DNA from 3 places in the Microbacterium sp. 01T413_2 genome. Region 3 is predicted to be linked to each of the others. Evidence: riboswitches for the same ligand, from Rfam matches in the RefSeq annotation. Region 3 holds a riboswitch; each other region holds the start of a gene.
The links. A riboswitch is a leader RNA that binds a small molecule or an ion and turns the genes downstream of it on or off. The one in region 3 is predicted to bind thiamine pyrophosphate.
Positions count from the first base shown of each region.

Region 1: another riboswitch for thiamine pyrophosphate. It lies ahead of thiM (hydroxyethylthiazole kinase); the one in region 3 lies ahead of thiO (glycine oxidase ThiO).
Region 2: another riboswitch for thiamine pyrophosphate. It lies ahead of AC1DMN_RS03935 (ECF transporter S component); the one in region 3 lies ahead of thiO (glycine oxidase ThiO).

Region 1 is NZ_JBFTQL010000013.1:8,595-14,831, reverse strand. Features, by position in the region: gene AC1DMN_RS08860 (urease subunit alpha) at 1-871, shown strand, start outside; gene AC1DMN_RS08855 (urease accessory protein UreF) at 874-1,575, shown strand; gene ureG (urease accessory protein UreG) at 1,568-2,323, shown strand; gene AC1DMN_RS08845 (urease accessory protein UreD) at 2,320-3,063, shown strand; gene AC1DMN_RS08840 (HoxN/HupN/NixA family nickel/cobalt transporter) at 3,053-4,024, shown strand; TPP riboswitch at 4,081-4,174, shown strand; gene thiM (hydroxyethylthiazole kinase) at 4,165-5,031, shown strand; gene AC1DMN_RS08830 (bifunctional hydroxymethylpyrimidine kinase/phosphomethylpyrimidine kinase) at 5,028-6,237, shown strand, end outside.
Region 2 is NZ_JBFTQL010000003.1:277,799-284,035, forward strand. Features, by position in the region: gene AC1DMN_RS03925 (ABC transporter ATP-binding protein) at 1-1,517, shown strand, start outside; gene AC1DMN_RS03930 (D-alanyl-D-alanine carboxypeptidase family protein) at 1,916-3,799, opposite strand; TPP riboswitch at 4,037-4,146, shown strand; gene AC1DMN_RS03935 (ECF transporter S component) at 4,142-4,792, shown strand; gene AC1DMN_RS03940 (ABC transporter ATP-binding protein) at 4,789-6,237, shown strand, end outside.
Region 3 is NZ_JBFTQL010000043.1:314-6,550, reverse strand. Features, by position in the region: gene glyA (serine hydroxymethyltransferase) at 1-607, shown strand, start outside; gene AC1DMN_RS17135 (bifunctional methylenetetrahydrofolate dehydrogenase/methenyltetrahydrofolate cyclohydrolase) at 604-1,485, shown strand; gene AC1DMN_RS17130 (hypothetical protein) at 1,570-2,109, opposite strand; gene AC1DMN_RS17125 (HupE/UreJ family protein) at 2,175-3,377, opposite strand; gene AC1DMN_RS17120 (DUF6882 domain-containing protein) at 3,403-4,134, opposite strand; TPP riboswitch at 4,228-4,328, shown strand; gene thiO (glycine oxidase ThiO) at 4,322-5,467, shown strand; gene thiS (sulfur carrier protein ThiS) at 5,579-5,839, shown strand; partial or broken gene AC1DMN_RS17105 (thiazole synthase) at 5,845-6,237, shown strand, end outside.

The DNA.
Region 1 (6,237 bases), on a different contig from region 3:
CGCCGGCGGCGGTCATGCTCCGGACATCCTCGCGATCGCGTCGCTGCCCAACGTGCTGCCCGGATCGACCAACCCGACGCTGCCGCACACCGTGAACACCGTGGCCGAGCACCTCGACATGCTCATGGTGTGCCACCATCTCAATCCGGCCGTGCCGGAGGATCTGGCGTTTGCGGAATCCCGGATCCGGGCCACGACGATCGCCGCCGAGGACATCCTGCACGATATGGGGGCGCTCTCGGTCACGTCCTCCGACGCCCAGGCGATGGGGCGGATCGGCGAGGTCATCACCCGCACCTGGCAGGTCGCGCACGTCATGAAGCACCGTCGCGGGCGGCTGAGCGAGAGCCTGCCCGCCGACAACGAGCGGGCCCGGCGATACGTCGCCAAGTACACGATCAACCCGGCCATCGGGCACGGGATCGATCACGAGGTCGGATCCGTCGAGGTCGGCAAGCTCGCCGATCTCGTGCTGTGGGATCCGCGCTTCTTCGGCGTGCGCCCCGAGGTCGTCATCAAGGGCGGCGGCCTGGTCTGGGGCGCGCTGGGGGATCCGAACGCGTCCATCCCGACGCCGCAGCCGGTCCTGATGCGCCCCGCGTTCCTGGACGCGATCGGCGCCGACCTGTCGGTGTCGTTCGTCTCGCCCGCCGCGCTCGCCGACGGTCTCCAGGAGCGTCTGGGCCTGCGCCGCCGGCTCGCCGCTGTGCGGAGCACCCGGGCGGTCACGAAGGCGGATCTGAAGAACAACGACGCCCTCCCGCGGATCGACATCCGTCCCGACACGTTCGCGATCTCGATCGACGGCGAGTCCGTGGTACCCGCCCCTGTGGATCGGCTTCCGCTCGCCCAGCTGTACGCGATGTTCTGATCATGACCGCTCCGGCACTCCTGTCGACGCGCCCCGCGTCGCTCACCGTCGCGATGCTGCTCGCCGACGGCCGGCTGCCGTCGGGCGGGCACGCGCATTCGGCCGGTCTCGAGCCCGCACTTCTCGCGGGCATGTCCGCGGAGGAGGTACCGGCGTACCTCGTCGGGCGGGCGCGGACCACGAGCCTCCTGGAAGCCGGGACGGCGGTCGTCGCACGGCACCGGCTGCGTGACGCCTCGTCTGATCCGGGGCTCGACGAGATCGTCGATCACTGGGCGGCGCGCACCCCCAGCGCGGCGCAGCGTGAGGCGTCCCGGCTCCTCGGACGAGGTGTCCTGCGCCTGGCTGCACGGCTCTGGCCCGATGCCGAGGCCGTGCGGGCATGCGTCGAGCTGACAGCCCCGCCGAGGCCGGTGGTCGTCGGCGCGATCGCCGCGGTGACCGACATGGATCCGCGTGACCTGGTCCGGGTCTTCGTCTACGAGGACGCGCAGACCGCCGCAGCGGCTCTGCTCAAGCTCGCCCCAACCGACCCCGCGGTGCCCGTCGGCTGGGTCCTCGCTGCGTGCACCGCAGTCGAGGAGTTCGTCGACGCCGTCGCCGAACTGACCGATCCCGCCGGCATCCCCGCCGGCAGTGCCCCTCACTCCGAGGGCTGGGCGGAAGCCCACGCCCTCACGAACCGGAGGTTGTTCCGTGCCTGATTCCCTCGTTCCCCGTGCCCTCCGCCTCGGCATCGCCGGCCCCGTCGGGGTGGGCAAGTCCACCCTCATCGCAACGGCCTGCCGCGCTCTCGCGGATGAGATCGCGCTCGCCGTGATCACGAACGACATCTACACCGATGAGGACGCGCGCTTCCTCCGCTCCGCGGGCGTGCTGGACCCCGAGCGGATCCGCGCGGTGGAGACCGGAGCATGCCCGCACACGGCGATCCGCGACGACGTGACGGCGAACCTGCTCGCCGTCGAGGACGTCGAGCAGGACTTCGCGCCGCTCGATGTCGTGATCATCGAGTCCGGCGGCGACAACCTGACGGCGACCTTCTCGCCGGCGCTGGTGGACGCTCAGATCTTCGTGCTCGACGTCGCCGGCGGTGGGGACGTCGCGCGCAAGGGCGGGCCGGGGATCGCGCGCGCCGACCTGCTCGTGGTGAACAAGACCGACCTCGCCCCGTACGTCGGCGTCGACGTGGCGCAGATGGTGCGCGACGCATCGGACGCCCGGGACGGGCGGGAGGTTCTCGCGCTCTCGCGCACAGACCCGGACTCGGTCGCGCGGCTCAAGGGCTGGATCCTGGATATGCTCGCGGCGCACCGCTCCGGTGCGCATCAGCCCCAGGATCCGGGTCCGATGGCACCGCATTTCCACGCCGACGACAGCGAGGCCGGCGGGTACGTGCACAGCCACGATGACGGTGCGGTGCACGTGCACGCGCACGCGGAATCCCGGTGACGGACGCCGTCACCGCATCGATCACGGTCGTCCAGGTCGCAGCCGGTGCCGATCGTGCCCGCGTCGTGCTGCGCTCCGGTGCGATCGCCGCACGCATCCTGGAACGCCGGCCGCGCTACGCCCGCGTCGGGCTCGTCGCCGCGGGAGCGCTCCTGCTCGGGGGCGATGCCGTCGACCTGCGCATCTCGGTCGGCGCGGACTGCACGCTCGAGCTGGAGGACATCGGCGGCACCGTCGCCTATGACGGTGAGGGCAGACGCGCCTCGTGGACGGCGCGCATCGAGATCGGCGACCGCGGGATCTGCACGTGGCACGGCCAGCCCTTCGTCATCGCCGACGGCGCCGACGTCGACCGTCGCACGGACGCGGAACTCGGCGACGGTGCGGCGCTGCTGCTGCGCGAGACGCTCGTCCTGGGCCGTGTCGGGGAGCGCGGGGGCGCGATCCGGGCGCGCACGGGGGTCACGGTGCACGGCGCGCCCGTGCTGATCGAGCACCTGGACGTGGACGGGCGCTTCCCGATCCCCGGAATCCTCGGTGCCGACCGCGTGCTCGACAGCGTGGTTCTGATCGGGCGTGAGTCCGCGGAGCAGGATCCCCCCTGGCGCACGAGCGGGATGGCTGTGCTGCGCCCCGAGCGCGGTGGGCTGGTGGTGCGATCGGTCGTCGACGCTGCGCATCTCGGCGATCTCGGCACGGGGTGGGGCGCGCTGCGGAAGGAACTGATCCATGAGGCCTAGCCCGACCGCATACGTCGTCGGTGCGCTGCACGTTCTCGGATGGGGTGCGCTGCTGCTGTCCGCGGGATCTCCGCTCGGCATCGGGCTGGGGGTCACCGCGTATCTGCTCGGACTCCGGCATGCGTTCGACGCCGACCACATCGCCGCGATCGACAACACGACGCGGCAGCTCCTCGCGCGCGGGCGCCCGGCACGGGGCGTGGGCCTGTGGTTCTCCCTCGGTCACGCGAGCGTCGTCTCGGTCCTCTGCGTGCTACTGGCGTTAGGTGTCGGCGCGCTCGCCGCGGGAATCTCGGATCCGGACTCGCCGCTGCAGGTCTGGACGGGCGTCATCGGTCCGGTCGTGTCGGGCGTCTTCCTGCTCGTCATCGCGGGGGCGAACATCCTCGCCCTGCGCCGCCGTCGCCGGCCCGGCGATCATCGGCACGGCGGTCCCGCATGGGCGCTGGTGGGCCGGCTCAACGCCGTGATCGACCGACCGTCGCGGATGTACGTCGTGGGCCTGCTGTTCGGCCTGGGCTTCGACACGGCGACGGAGATCGGTCTGCTGGCCCTCGCCGGCTCCGCAGCGTCCCGTGCCGTGCCGTGGCGGATGATCCTGATCCTCCCGGTGCTGTTCGCCGCGGGCATGTCGCTGCTGGACTCCGCTCAGGGGGCGATGTCGCGGCGCGCATACTCGTGGGGCTCGACCGGACGCGAGCGGGCGATGCGGCGCTACGACCTGCTGGTGACGGGCGTGTCYATCGTCGTCGCGCTCGTGATCGGCGTCGCCGAGCTCGCGGGGGTGGCGCTGCGGAGCCTGCCGCACCCGAGTGGCTTCGCGCGCGCCGTGGGCGAGCTCGATCTGAACGCGCTCGGGTTCGTCCTGACCGGGCTGCTGATCGTCTTCTGGGCGGCCGCCGCAGCGTGGGCCGGGGTCGTGAACGGACAGCGGTCCGCAGAGCGGTCCCCGCTGGACTGACCGCGCCTTCGCCGCGCGCGAGGCGTGCGAGGCGAAGGCGCCTGGCTAGACTGGCCCGCAGTGACACGGGGTGCCGCATCCGCGGCTGAGATCACACCCGTCGAACCTGATCTAGGTCGTACTAGCGAAGGGATGTCGCGATGAACGCGCGTCTGGAATTGTCGTCCGAGTCCACGGTGGAATCCGCCGCGGACCTTCTCACGAAGCTGCGGGCGGAGCCCCCGCTCGTGCAGTGCATCACGAATTCGGTCGTGACCGGCTTCACGGCGAACGTGCTGCTCGCGCTCGGCGCGGCTCCCGCGATGGTGGACATCACGGGCGAAGCCGGCATGTTCGCCGCGATCTCGTCCGGGCTCCTGGTCAACCTCGGCACGCCCACGCCCGAGCAGCGCTCGGCGAGCCTCGAGGCCGTCGGCGGTGCGCGCACGGCGGGGACGCCGTGGGTGCTGGATCCGGTCGCGGTCGGCGTGCTGCCGGTGCGCACCGCGCTGGCGCAGGACCTGCTCGCGCTGCGTCCCACCCTCATCCGCGGCAACGCGTCGGAGATCCTCGCCCTCGCCGGCCGCAGCCTGGGCGGACGCGGCGTGGATGCACTGGACGGCACCGAGGCGGCGGGTGGCGCAGCCCGCGAAGTGGCCCGGAGCACTGGGGGAGCGGTGGCCGTATCGGGCCCCGTCGACCTCCTCGTCGACGCCGAGCACGAGATCCGGATCGCGAACGGTGATGCCCTGCTCACCCGTGTCACAGGGGGCGGCTGCGCGCTGGGTGCGGTGATGGCCGRCTTCCTCGGGGCTGCGCGGCAGACCGGCGACAGCCCTCTGGTCGCCGCCTCCGCGGCCACCCTCGTCTACACGCTGGCCGCCGAGGACGCCGCCTCCCGATCCGACGGTCCCGGATCCTTCGCCGTCGCCCTGCTCGACGCGCTCGCGGCGATCCGGCCGGAGTCCCTCACGGCGCGCGCACGCGTCGAGGCCGTGGCGATCGAGACGGCGGAGGCCACGGCATGACGCTCGCAGACGTCGCCACCGCGCCGCGCCACGCCGGCACCCGCGAGGCGACCTCGCGGCGAAGGCTGACGGCGGAAGACCTTGCGCTCTACCTCGTCACGGACCCCGTGCTGAGCGGTGCACGCGGAGTGCCCGCCGTGGTCGACGCCGCCGTGGCGGGCGGTGTCCGGATCGTGCAGCTGCGCGACAAGGACGCCGATGACGCCGCGATCGTGGAGCAGCTCGTCGAGCTCTCCGAGGTCATCGCGGGGCGGGCGCTGCTCGTCGTCGATGATCGGCTCGACGCCGTCGTGGAGGCGCGGCGCCGCGGCGCGCGCGTGGACGGCATCCACATCGGCCAGTCGGACGTGTCGCCCCTCGTCGCCCGTTCGGTGCTCGGCCCCGATGCGATCGTCGGCCTCACGGCGAACCAGCCGGCGCACCTCGAAGCCGCGACGGTGCTGCCGGCCGGCACCGTCGACTACCTGGGTGTGGGAGTGATCCACCCCACGACCACCAAGCGCAACCACCCGCCGGAGCTGGGCGTGGCCGGATTCGCCGCGTTCGCCGCGGCCAGCTCGTTGCCGTGCGTCGCGATCGGCGGCATCAGCCGTGAGGATGTGGCCGCCCTGCGTGCGGCGGGCGCGGCCGGCGTCGCCGTGGTGTCCGCACTGTGCGCGGCCCCGGATCCTCGGGACGCGGCGCGCACGCTGCTGCGGGCCTGGGGTGCGGGCGGCGTGCCGCGGGTGCTCTCGATCGCCGGCAGCGACCCCTCCGGGGGCGCGGGAATCCAGGCGGATCTCAAGGCGATCGCCGCGAACGGCGGTTACGGCATGGCCGCGATCACCGCTCTGACCGCGCAGAACACCCGCGGCGTCCGGGCCGTGCACGTCCCGCCCGCCGCATTCCTGCGCGCCCAGCTCGACGCGATCGGCGACGACGTGCGGGTCGACGCCGTGAAGATCGGAATGCTCGCAGAGGCCGCGGTCATCGCGGAGGTCGAATCGTGGCTGCGAGCGCACCGCCCGCCCACGGTCGTGCTGGATCCGGTCATGGTCGCCACCAGCGGGGACCGGCTGCTGGACACCGAAGCGGAGCAGGCCCTGCGCGCGCTGCTGCCGCTGGCCGACCTCCTCACTCCGAACCTCCCCGAACTGGCCGTCCTCGTACGGGAGCCTGCGGCGACGAGCTGGACGGGCGCCCTCGGCCAGGCGCAGCGGCTCGCGG
Region 2 (6,237 bases), on a different contig from region 3:
CCGTGGTCGGCGTCCTGATCATGATGTTCTCGATCTCCTGGCAGCTGGCCCTCGTCGCCCTCGTGGCGCTGCCGCTCATGGCCGTGATCTTCGGCGTCATCGGACCGCGTTCGCAGAAGGCGTTCGGGATCCAGTGGAAGAAGGTCGGCCGCCTGAACGCGCGCGTCGAGGAGGCCTTCTCCGGCCACGCGCTGGTCAAGGTGTTCGGCCGCGAGAAGGACGCGCTGGACAAGTTCCAGGTCGAGAACGAGGAGCTCTACCAGGCCGCGTTCAAGGCCCAGTTCCTGTCCGGGCTGATGATGCCGGCCATGACCTTCATCGGCAGCCTGACCTACGTCGGCCTCGCCGTGCTCGGCGGCCTCATGGTCGCCAGCGGTCAGCTGCGGCTCGGCGACGTGCAGGCGTTCATCCAGTACTCGCAGCAGTTCACCCAGCCGCTCAGCGAGCTGGGCGGCATGGCGGCGGTCGTGCAGTCCGGCACGGCCTCGGCTGAGCGCGTCTTCGAGCTGCTGGATGCGGAGGAGCAGGATCCCGACACCGAGGACGCACCGACCGTCACCGACGGCAAGGGCGTCATCGAGTTCGAGCACGTCGCGTTCTCGTACACCGAGGACCGCCCGCTCATCACGGATCTGTCGTTCCAGGTGGAGCCGGGTCAGACGGTCGCGATCGTCGGCCCGACCGGCGCGGGCAAGACCACACTGGTGAACCTCATCATGCGGTTCTACGAGCTCAGCGGCGGTCGGATCCTGCTCGACGGGCAGGACATCGCCCAGATGGAGCGTTCCGACCTGCGCTCCCGCACCGGCATGGTGCTGCAGGATCCGTGGCTGTTCGCGGGCACGATCCGGGAGAACATCCGCTACGGACGCTCGACCGCGACCGACGACGAGGTCATCGACGCCGCCAAGGCGACCTACGTCGACCGCTTCGTGCACGCCCTCCCCGAGGGCTACGAGACGAAGCTCGACGAGGACGCCTCGAACGTCTCGGCCGGTGAGCGTCAGCTGATCACGATCGCGCGCGCGTTCGTCGCACAGCCGTCGATCCTCATCCTGGACGAGGCCACGTCGGCCGTCGACACCCGCACCGAGCTGCTGCTGCAGCACGCGATGGCGGCGCTGCGGCATGGGCGCACGTCGTTCGTGATCGCGCACCGTCTGTCCACGATCCGCGACGCCGACCTCATCCTGGTGATGGAGCACGGCGACATCGTGGAGAAGGGCACGCACGAGGAGCTCATCGCGGCCGAGGGCGCGTACTGGCGGCTGTACCAGTCGCAGTTCGAGCAGGCCGCGAGCGATACCGATGCCGACCAGGCTCTCGTCACCGGAACCGTCACGGTGCCGACCGACGGATCCGTCGCGTCGGTCCCTGAGCTTGTCGAAGGGGCCGAGGCCGGCGGGGCCGCCGTCGCCGGGGCGGGGACCGCTCCTGTCGCTGTGGCCGAGCGGGTCATCGAATCGGCCGAGCGGCCGGACGGCCCGTCGATCGAGTTCGGCGACGACCGGGTCTGAACCGTCCCCTTCGATGAGAGCGCCGTCGTCCTGTTCGCAGGGCGGCGGCGCTTTCGCGTTGCCGGATTGCGCCGTACATTGTGCGCCGTGCACCGGGGTTGGCGTCGGGGCCGGGGTCAGCGGCAGGGACGGGTGCTGCCGAAGTCTCAGTCGAAGTCGCAGTCGAGGGCGGATTCGGGGTCGCGGCGGGGCGCGGCCGTAGTCTCAGCCGTCGCAGCGGCGGGCCCGCGCCCGTGTGTTCAGGTCGCGATTTCTGCTCTGCCGAGGCCGGTTTCAGAGCAGAAAGTGCGACCTGAGCGGATCCAGTGCGACCTGAGCGGATCCAACGCGACCCGGACCGACCGGCTGCGACAGGGTCATACTCGCCCGACGACCGTTGCCGGTCGGATCCGGGATCCCTACTGCGTGAGTCCGAGCAGCTCGAGGGGATGGGTGAGGCGCCACCAGAGGCTGGGGCCGTGCAGGGCGGTGCGCAGTTCCAACGGCACCGAGGCGGAATCCAGGGGACCCTTCAGGCTGAGCGTTCCCGCCTTCTCGCCGGCCTTCCACTGGTCACCGAGCGAGAACTTGGTGGTCGCGGTGGCCGAGGCGCCGTTCCACAGCACGACCCGGCCGTCTTCGGCCGCGACGACCTGGGTGGTCTCGCCCCACGCCGTGTCGACGGTGCCCAGCGTCGCACCCTTGCCGACGGTCTGCGGCTGGTCCTTCAGCGCCGCCTCGATGCCGGCGTACAGGGCTCGTGAGGCATCGACCCGGCCCTGATCGCTGTCCTGCCCGAGGGCGGCGACGTAGATTCGCACGATGGTGTCGCTGTCGGAGACGTCCTTTGCCGAGAGCAGGTTGTAGCGAGTGTCGTCCCCATCGCCGATCGTGCCGGTCTTGATGCCGACGATGCCGGCGTCGTCGATGAGGCCGTTGGTGTTCTTCACGACGCCCGCGCCGGGCAGCTCGACGCTCTTCTGCTTCAGGATCCCGGCGATCACCGGGTTCTTCTCGGCGATCTGGCCGAGCTGAATGAGCGCGCGCGGGGTTGCGACGTTGCCGAAGTCGAAACCGGAGGGCGTGACGACCGTGATGTCGCCGAGGTCGTGCTGGCGCAGCCATTGGTTGGCGGCGGCGGCGTAGTTCTCCTCCGTACCCCAGACCTCGCGGGCGAGCCGGTCGGCGTAGTTGTTCGCGGAGCCGAGCAGGATCCCCTCGTAGAGCTGGTACTGGGTGAGGGATCCGTCCACAGGCACGTCGAGCGCGGACTGATCCTGCCTCAGGTAGCTCAGGTAGTCGTCGCTGTCGGCCTGGGTGAACGCGAACGACGGACCCTGCTCGCCGGGCTTGAGCGGAAGCTTGTCGAGCGAGGCGAGCACTGTCACCAGCTTCGTGATGCTGGCCATCGGCACCTGCTGCTCGGCCGAGGCGATCGTGCCGATGCCCTCGACGCCCACGGCGGCGCTGCCCGTGGCAGGCCAGGCCGCAGCCGCCGCAGGGGCGGCGGCCGGCTGGAACTCGACCGCGGAGGCGACGGGCTGCACGGCGTTCAGCGGCCAGAGCGCGGTCGTGGCGCCGTACGCCACGATCACGGCGAGCACTCCGACGAACGGCAGCAGCACGCCGGGCCGGACGAGGGTTCGGTGCGGGGCGTCGTCGAGCAATGACCGGGAGGGAGCCGTCGCGGCGGCCGTACCGGTGCCCACCCGGGCCACGTCCACCCAGGTGAGAGCGGCGGTCGGGGTACGGTCGGGGCCGCGGACCAGCCCTGCGGAGGGCAGCGGTCGCACGGGGGCGACGGGGGTCCGGTCGGCATCGGTGCCGGCGGCTGCCTGCGGCACGGAGGCTGGTTCGGTAACGGCGGTCCGACCTGCGCCGACGGCGGGGACGAGGGGCGTCGGCTCGACGATCGGATCCTCCGGCAGCGCGGGCGGCGCCGACTCCGACGGTGCGGTCGGTGCCGACAGGGCGGGCGGTGCGATCTCGATGGCCGGATCCTTCTCGGCGACCGCCGACTCGGAGGTCGAGGCCGACCCAGAGGGAACCGCATCCGTCGCTCCTCCGAACAGCGATGCGGAGGGGGTCGACTCGGGTGCGGGGAACAGCGGTGCGGCGGGAGGGACGTCCTGCGCGGGGAACAGCGACGCGGATCCGCTCCGCTCCGGCGTCGTCGAGAACAGTCCAGCCGGCTCGACCGCGGTCTCGTCGATCTCCGTTTCGGTGCCCTCTGCATCGAGTGCGTCAGCGTCGACGATCTCCGGATCGACCTGGGCGGCCCCCGGACCGTCGTCATTGTTCACCCCCCTACCGTATCGGGCGCCCCTGTCAACGGCGGGTATCCTGCGCGGGTATCCTGCGCGTTCGGGCGGTCCGGGAGGCCGGGGCGATCACGACGCGGTCAGGGCGATCCGCCCGCTCGAGACCGCCGCAGGATGACCCTCCGCGCGAACCGAGGGCATCCGGCGACAGCGCAGGGGATGGGCTGCGTCGCACCACGACGAGGCGGTCGCCGCCACTTCCTCACGGCGCTAGAATGGGCGGATCACCACGGGAGTCCGGCGAGCCGGGCTGAGAGGGAGCGAATCGCGCTTCGACCGTCGAACCTGATCCGGATCATGCCGGCGCAGGGAGGAGTTTCCATGATGCACACATCCGTCCGCGCGTCCGAGACGAACGCAGACAGCACGCAGAGCCGGGGCCTCGGCCGTCCGGGACTGTGGCGCTGGCGCGTCGTCGACATCGTCGTCGCCAGCGTGATCGCCGTCGCGTGCGCCGGCGTCTTCCTGCTGTGGGACATCGTCCACGTCGGACCGAGCGCCCTGCTCACCCCGCTGCTTCCCGGCCTGCAGGAACTGCTCGCCGGCCCGTGGCTGCTCGCCGGAGTGCTCGGCGGTCTCATCATCCGCAAGCCCGGTGCGGCGCTGTACACCGAGCTCGTCGCCGCGGTGATCGAGTCGCTCGTCGGCAACCAGTGGGGCCCGCTGACGATCGTGTCGGGGCTCGTGCAGGGCCTCGGCGCCGAACTCGTGTTCCTGGTCTTCCTGTACGCCTCGTGGCGGCTGCCCGTCGCGCTGCTCGCGGGAGCCGCCGCCGGTCTCGCCTGCGGCATCAACGACCTGATCCTGTGGTACCCCGGATCCGGGACCCTGTTCATCACGGTCGCGCTGATCTCCGCCACGGTGTCGGGCCTGATCGTCGCGGGCCTCGGCGGGTGGCTCATCACGCGGGGCCTCGCCGCGACGGGCGCCCTCAGCCGCTTCGCCTCCGGGCGTTCCGCGGCTGCGCGGGTGTGAGCGCGGCACGGCCAGGAACGCCCGCGCGGCTCGAAGCGCACGGCTGGGGCTGGCGCTACGCCACCCGGCGTCGCTGGGCGATCCGTCACGCCTCCGTCCAGATCGAGCCGGGGGAGCGCGTGCTGCTGCTCGGCGCTTCCGGATCGGGCAAGTCGACCCTCCTGCAGGGCCTCGGCGGCGTGCTCGGCGGCGCCGACGAGGGCGAGGCCGAGGGAGCGCTGCTCGTCGACGGGGTCCCGGCGGACCGCGCCCGCGGCAGGGTGGGAATGGTGCTTCAGGATCCGGACACGCAGACGATCCTGGCTCGCGTGGGCGACGACGTCGCCTTCGGGTGCGAGAACCTCGGAGTTCCGCGGGCGGAGATCTGGCCGCGTGTGGACGCAGCCCTCGCCGCCGTCGGGCTGGACCTGCCCCTCGATCGGCCGACCTCGGCGCTGTCCGGCGGGCAGAAGCAGCGGCTCGCGCTCGCCGGCGTGCTCGCGATGCGTCCGGGGGCGATCCTGCTCGATGAGCCGACGGCGAACCTGGATCCCGCCGGCGTCGCCGAGGTGCGTCGCGCGGTCGGCTCGGCGCTGGACGCCACCGGGGCGACCCTGGTGGTGATCGAGCATCGCATCGACGTGTGGATCGACCTCGTCGATCGCGTGATCGTGCTCGGCACGACGGACGACACGACGGTCGTGATCGCCGACGGCGACCCGCGCGCAGTGCTGGAGGAGCGTGCCGACGAGCTCGCCGCGATGGGCGTGTGGGTGCCGGGCATCGACGTCGCGGCGCGGGCCAGAGCGCTGGTCCGCGCGCCGTCGCCGTCACCGGAGGCGCCCACCGGACCCGTCTCCGGACCGCCATGCCGTGGTCCGGGTCGCGCGGCCGGCGAGCGCGGCGCGGGCGGCGACGGCGGCGAGGAACTGCTCCGCGCCGACGGTCTCGTGGTCGGCCGCGCGAAGGGGATCCCGGTCGCCGGACCGTTCGACCTCGTGGTCCGCGCCGGCGAGGTGCTCGGGATCACGGGTCCGAACGGCGCAGGCAAGTCCACGCTCGGGCTCACCCTCGCCGGTCTCATCCCGCCCCAGCGCGGACGGGTGCGCGCCACTGCGGCCCTGCACGCGGACGCCTCGGGGACGGATCCGTTCTCGTGGTCGTCGCGGGAGCTGCTCACCCGCATCGGCACCGTGCTGCAGAGCCCCGAGCATCAGCTGCTGGCGAGCACCGTGCGCGACGAGCTCTCGATCGGGCCCCGCGCGCTGCGCCTGCCCGATGCCGAGATCGAGGCCCGCGTGACCGAGCTGCTGGGAAGGCTCCGCCTCGACGCGCTCGCGGCGGCGAACCCGTACACGCTCTCCGGCGGTGAGAAGCGCCGGCTGACGGTCGCGGCGGCCCTCGCCACCAGGCCTCGCGTGCTGGTGCTCGACGAGCCCACGTTCGGGCAGGACGCCCGCACCTGG
Region 3 (6,237 bases):
GCACGTCGTCTCCTCGACGGTGCACAAGACCATCGGCGGCCCCCGCTCGGGCTTCATCCTCACGAACGACGCCGACATCGCCAAGAAGATCAACTCCGCTGTCTTCCCGGGCCAGCAGGGCGGCCCGCTCATGCACGTGATCGCCGCGAAGGCGACCGCGTTCAAGATCGCCGGCACCCCGGAGTTCAAGGAGCGCCAGGAGCGCGTGCTGCGGGGCGCGGCGATCATCGCCGACCGCCTCTCGCAGCAGGATGTGAAGGACGCGGGCATCGCTGTCCGCTCCGGCGGAACCGACGTGCACCTCGTGCTGGTCGACCTGCGCGACGCCGAGATCGACGGCAAGCAGGCCGAGGATCTGCTGCACGACATCCACATCACGGTGAACCGCAACGCCGTCCCGAACGACCCGCGTCCGCCGATGGTCACCTCGGGCCTGCGCATCGGCACGCCCGCGCTCGCGACCCGCGGCTTCGGCGACGCCGAGTTCACCGAGGTCGCCGACGTGATCGCGCTCGCGCTGCAGCCGGGCGCCGACGTCGAGTCGCTGCGCGCCCGCGTGGACGCGCTCGCCGGCGCCTTCCCGCTCTACCCGGACCTCGTGCAGTGACGGCTCGGATCCTCGACGGCAAGGCGGCCTCGGCCGAGATCAAGGCGGAGCTGGCCGAGCGGGTCGCCGCGCTCGCGGAGCGCGGCATCGTTCCCGGCATCGGCACGGTGCTGGTCGGGGCCGACCCGGCCTCGCAGCTGTACGTGGGGATGAAGCACAAGCAGTCGGAGGCGATCGGGATGAACTCGATCCAGCGCGAGCTGCCCGCCGACGCCACCCAGACCGAGGTCGAGGCCGTCATCGATGAGCTCAACGCGGATCCGTCCTGCCACGGCTACATCGTGCAGCTGCCCCTGCCGAAGCACCTCGACACCGACGCGATCCTGGAGCGGATCGACCCGGCCAAGGACGCCGACGGGCTGCACCCGACGAACCTCGGCCGGCTCGTGCTCAACGTGAACGCGCCCATCCGCACGCCACTGCCGTGCACGCCGCGCGGCGTGATCGAGCTGCTGCTGCGCAACGATTACGACCTCAAGGGCAAGCATGTGGTGGTCGTGGGCCGCGGCGTCACGATCGGCCGTCCGATGGGGCTGCTGCTCACGCGTCGCGACATCAACGCCACCGTCACCCAGGTGCACACGGGCACGCCGGACATGTCGCCGTACCTGCGCGAGGCGGACGTGATCGTCGCGGGCGCCGGAGTCAAGCACCTCATCCGGGCGGAAGACGTCAAGCCGGGCGCCGCGGTGCTCGACGTGGGCGTGACGCGCGAGACGGATCCGGAGACCGGCAAGAACAAGGTGTACGGAGACGTGGAGCCCGCGGTCGCCGAGGTGGCCGGCTGGATCTCGCCGAACCCCGGCGGGGTCGGCCCGATGACGGTCGCCCTGCTCATGACGAACGTGGTCGAGGCGGCGGAGCGCGCCGCGGGCTGAGCGCCCCGGCGCACGCGCACCGACGACGAACGGGCGGATCCGACGACAGGTCGGATCCGCCCGTTCCGTCTGCGGGTCGCGGGCTCAGCCGAGCTCGTCGAGCATGCGGCGCTGCTCGGGCGTGAGGCCGTCCTGGAGCTCCTCGCGTGCCGCCGCGGTCGCCTGGGAGGACGCGGCGGAGGGAGCCGAAGCCGTCTCGGACGCGGATGCGGAGCGGGATCCGGCGATCTTCGCCCCGGCGGCGTCATACAGCTCGCCGGTCTTGCGTGTCAGTGCATCGTCGACCTGGTCGTAGACCACCCAGCCGACCAGAAGGATCAGCGGCGGCAGGATCCAGCCCCAGACGTTGCCTGCGCGCACGCCGCTCAGCCAGACGGTGAGCAGCCAGATGACGAACTCGACCACGAATACGGCCAGGTACTGCACGACCTTGGTGCCGCCGGCGGACATCGACGACGCGACCCTCTGCAGCAGCGGCTTGAGGAAGAGCGTCGCCAGGGTCAGGATCACCGATGCCCACAGCGCATGCAGGCCGACCCTGGCGGGAGTCAGCCACCCGATGACCAGCAGCACGACCACGTTGAAGACGTAGAGCGACGCGAACCGCACGATCTGATTCCTCATGCGTCCAGACTGTCACGGAATCCGATCCGGGGCCCGCTGCGTGAGTCGGATGGGCAGGGGCGGGTTCAGGGCGTACCGGGCAGACCGAGCACCCGCATCACGAACCAGAGCAGGCCGAACAGGAGCACCACAGCGGTGACGGCGATGCCCAGCACGGTCGCCGTGCGGGGCATGCGGCGGCGCAGCAGCAGGAGCGGCGGGAAGACCACGAGGATGACGGCCAGCTGCACCGCCTCGATGCCCAGGTTGAACACGAGCAGCGACCACAGCAGCGTCCAGGACCACGGCTCGTCGATCTTCAGCGCGGTCGCGAAGCCGAGCCCGTGCACGAGGCCGAAACCGAACACGATCCCGAGTCGCACGAGCGAGGCCGAGCGGGACGGCGGCGGCGCCGGCTCGCCTCGTCGTCGCGCCGCGCGTCGGAGCCGCTCCTCCCAGAGATGCCAGCCCGCGACGGCGGCGATCGACAGCGCGATGGCGGGCTCGACCAGATTCGCACCGATGTGCACGAGCCCGAGCGCGGCGAGCAGCAACGTGATCGAGTGCGCGAGGGTGAAGCAGGTCGCGGCGAGGACCACGTCGCGCAGCCGGCGCGAGCTGATGATGAGCGCGATGAGGAACAGGATGTGGTCGATCCCGGTCAGCAGGTGCTCGGCGCCGAGCAGGAAGAACTCGGCGAAGCGCGCGGTCCAGGGCTGCGCCGTCGAGAACTGCGGGTGCGCGGCGTCGAGGGCGGCGCTGCCGCTGCGGCCGTCGATCGCGTACGTCACGATCGTCTTGGTGTCCCTGACCATGCCCTCGGCGTCGGGGAACAGCGTGCTGTGCACGACCAACGCGCCGCCGTGGCCGGCCGCGCACGCATAGCGGATCCCGAAACGGGCGTAATCGGTCGCGTCCCTGGTGTGGAACACCGCGGGGCCGTCAGGATGCGGTGCACAGGCCGAGCCGCCGTCGACCGCAACGGTGAATCGTTTCGTGGTGTACGCGAGGATGGCGGCGGCGTGGTCGGCGAGCACCTGGTTCTCCGCGCCCGGCCGAGGGTGCTCGATGGCAGTGGCGAAGAGCGCGGGGTCGTCCTGCGCCTTGGCGGCGGACGCGCTGAGCAGCTCGTACTGGAGGTCGAACTCGACTCGGACATCGCTCGGGCCGGTCGCGGTGAGGTCGGCATACGCGACCGTGGTCACATGCGCCCAGGCCGGGCCGGCGGACAGCAGCAGCGCGGCGACGGCGACGGCGAGGGCCACCGCGACGCGCGAGGCCGAGCGCATCTCCGGGTGCTTCGCAACTTCCGGATCAGGCCTGCGGGGCCTGCCCGAGCTGCGACTCGATGCCCGCGATCCGGGCGTACTCGTCGAAGCGGAACGTGGCGCTGCCGCTCGCATCGCTGACGACCGCCGCCGAGTACGCCTCATCGGCCCACTGCATGTTCCAGCCGGCGAGCCGGGCCAGATCCCACACGGAGGAGCGCGCGTCGGAGAGCGTCAGCTCGGACAGGATCCGAGGCAGGGCGACGACAGCGTCGGCGACCGTGAGCGGCGGAAGGGCTGCGTCCAGCAGGAACACGGCGCGCGTGCCGCTGCCGACCGGGGCGGAGTAGTACGGCGAGCGTCCGGTGATCTCCTCGGCGATCGCGCCGACCTGATGCGCGGCACCGGCGATCCAGCCGTCCAGGTCCGCGTCGATCTCGGCCGGGAACGGCAGCTCCGGATTGGACAGCGCATCGATCGAATAGGTCGTGCCGTAGTCGCGGAGGCCGGCGACGGACGGATCGGATCCGCCCTGCGGGTGTGCCCAGGCCCACATCAGCGAACGGGGTCCCGGGGCGATCGTGGCGACGAGCGATGCCCGCGCGACGAGCTGGCGGCTCGGATCGGTCTCCGACGTGAAGGTGAGGGTGCCCGCTGCAAGGTCGACGTCCCAGCGGTGCTCGCCCAGGGCGGCGGTCGCGGTGACCAGCTGGTCCTGGCGGAGGGCGGCGAACAGCGCGGCGCGGTCGGCGAGGGGCGCGAGGGCGGGGAACGTCATGCCCTCATCCTGCCGCGCAGGCCTATGAATGCGCCAGTCGCGCCGTCACGGAGGCGGCATCGGTGCATCACCGTCGTCACGACCCCCTAGGGTGGAGGGGTCCGCGGGAGCCCAGAGGGGCTGAGAGGGCCACGTGCCGACCGCTGAACCTGATACGGGTCATACCGTCGTAGGAAAGGGCACAGCCATGCGCATCATCGTCGTCGGCGCCGGGATCATCGGCCTCGCCAGCGCTTCCGAACTGCTTCGACGCGGGCACGAGGTGACCGTGTTCGACCCTGCCCCGGCGGCGGGGGCGAGCCGCGCCGCCGCCGGGATGCTCGCTCCGACCACCGAGCTCGCCTGGGGTCAGGACGCCCTGCATCCGCTGCTGGCAGAGGCGGCGGCGCGGTACCCGGCCTTCGTCGCCGCCCTCGAGGAGCGCACCGGGCTCGGCACAGGCCACCGCCGCACCGCCACACTGGCGGTCGGCGTCGACGCCGCTGACCGGGCGACGCTCGCCGAACTCGCCACGCTGCGCGGAGGCGCCGTGCGGAGGATCACCGGATCGGAGGCGCGGGAGCTCGAGCCCGCGTTCGCCCCCGCCGTGTCCGGGGGACTGCTCGTCTCCGAGGATCATCAGGTCGACCCGCGCCTGGTCACTGCCGCGCTGCTCGCCGAGCTCGGCTCGCGGGTGCGCCTGGACGCGGTGGCCGCCGTCGAACGCGAGCCCGGCTCCGGACGTGCGACCGGGATCCGGTCGGCATCCGGCGAACGCGCGGTTGCCGACGAGGTGCTCGTGGCCGCCGGCCTGGGTGCGACGCTGATCGACGGAGTGCCGCGGCTGCCGCTGCGGCCCGTATGGGGTGACATCCTGCGCCTGCGGGTGCCGGATGCGATCCGCCCGCTGCTCACGCACACGGTCCGCGGACTGGTCCGGGGCTCCGCCGTGTACCTCGTGCCGCGCGAGGACGGCGAGCTCGTGCTCGGCGCCACCGTGCGCGAGGGCGGCGTCGAGGGCGTGCAGGCCGGTGGAGTGCTCGCGCTGCTGCGCGACGCGGAGCGGATCCTGCCCGGCATCGCGGAGTGCGAGGTCGTCGAGGTGCTCGCCCGGGCTCGCCCCGGCAGCCCCGACGCCGTGCCGCTGCTCGGCCGTGTCGCGCCCGGGCTGGTCGTCGCCACCGGGTTCGACCGGCATGGCGTGCTGCTGACGCCGTTGGCCGCTGAGCTCGGTGCGGACCTGGTCGAAGGGCGAGATGTCGCCCCGGCCTTCTCGGCGGCGCTGGATCCGTTCCGCTTCGGCGGCACCGGCGTGGCGGATGCCACCGTCGCCTCTGCTCTCAGCGTCGCCTGAACACCTCGTCCGTCGTGCGCCCGGACCTCGCCGTGCACTCGGCGCCCCGCGCCTCGCCGGTGCCTCTGCAGGTCCCCTCCCGCGTATCCCGCATCCTCCGAAGAAAGGCCGATGATGACCGACACCTCCATTGCCCCCACGATCCGGCTGAACGGCGCCCCGCGTGCCGTCGCGGCCGGATCGTCTCTGCTCGACCTGGTGGCGCAGGTCACCGGGCGCGAGCTCCGCGCCGACGGCGCGCGCGCCGACGGCGGACGTCTCGGCGTCGCCGCGGCGATCGCCGGCTCCGTCGTGCCTCGCACCGGCTGGTCCGTGCGCACTCTCGCCGATGGCGACGAGGTCGAGGTCGTCACCGCGGTGCAGGGCGGCTGACCGTCATGACCGCGATCGACACCACCCGCGCGCGTCCCGACCTCGCTGCGGACCTGCCCGCGGAGACGGATCCGTTCCTCGTCGCGGGGGAGCGGTTCTCCTCCCGTCTCATCATGGGGACGGGAGGCGCGACCAGCCTCGCACTGCTGGAGCAGGCGCTCCTGGCCTCGGGCACCGAGATCACCACCGTCGCGATCCGCCGGTTCTCCCCGGAGGGACGCGACTCCGTGTTCGCGCTGCTGGAGCGGCTGGGCGTGCGCGCCCTGCCGAACACCGCCGGCTGCTACACCGCCCGCGACGCCGTGCTGACCGCGCAGCTGGCCCGCGACGCGCTCGAGACCGATTGGGTCAAGCTCGAGGTGATCGCCGACAAGGAGACGCTGCTGCCGGATCCGGTG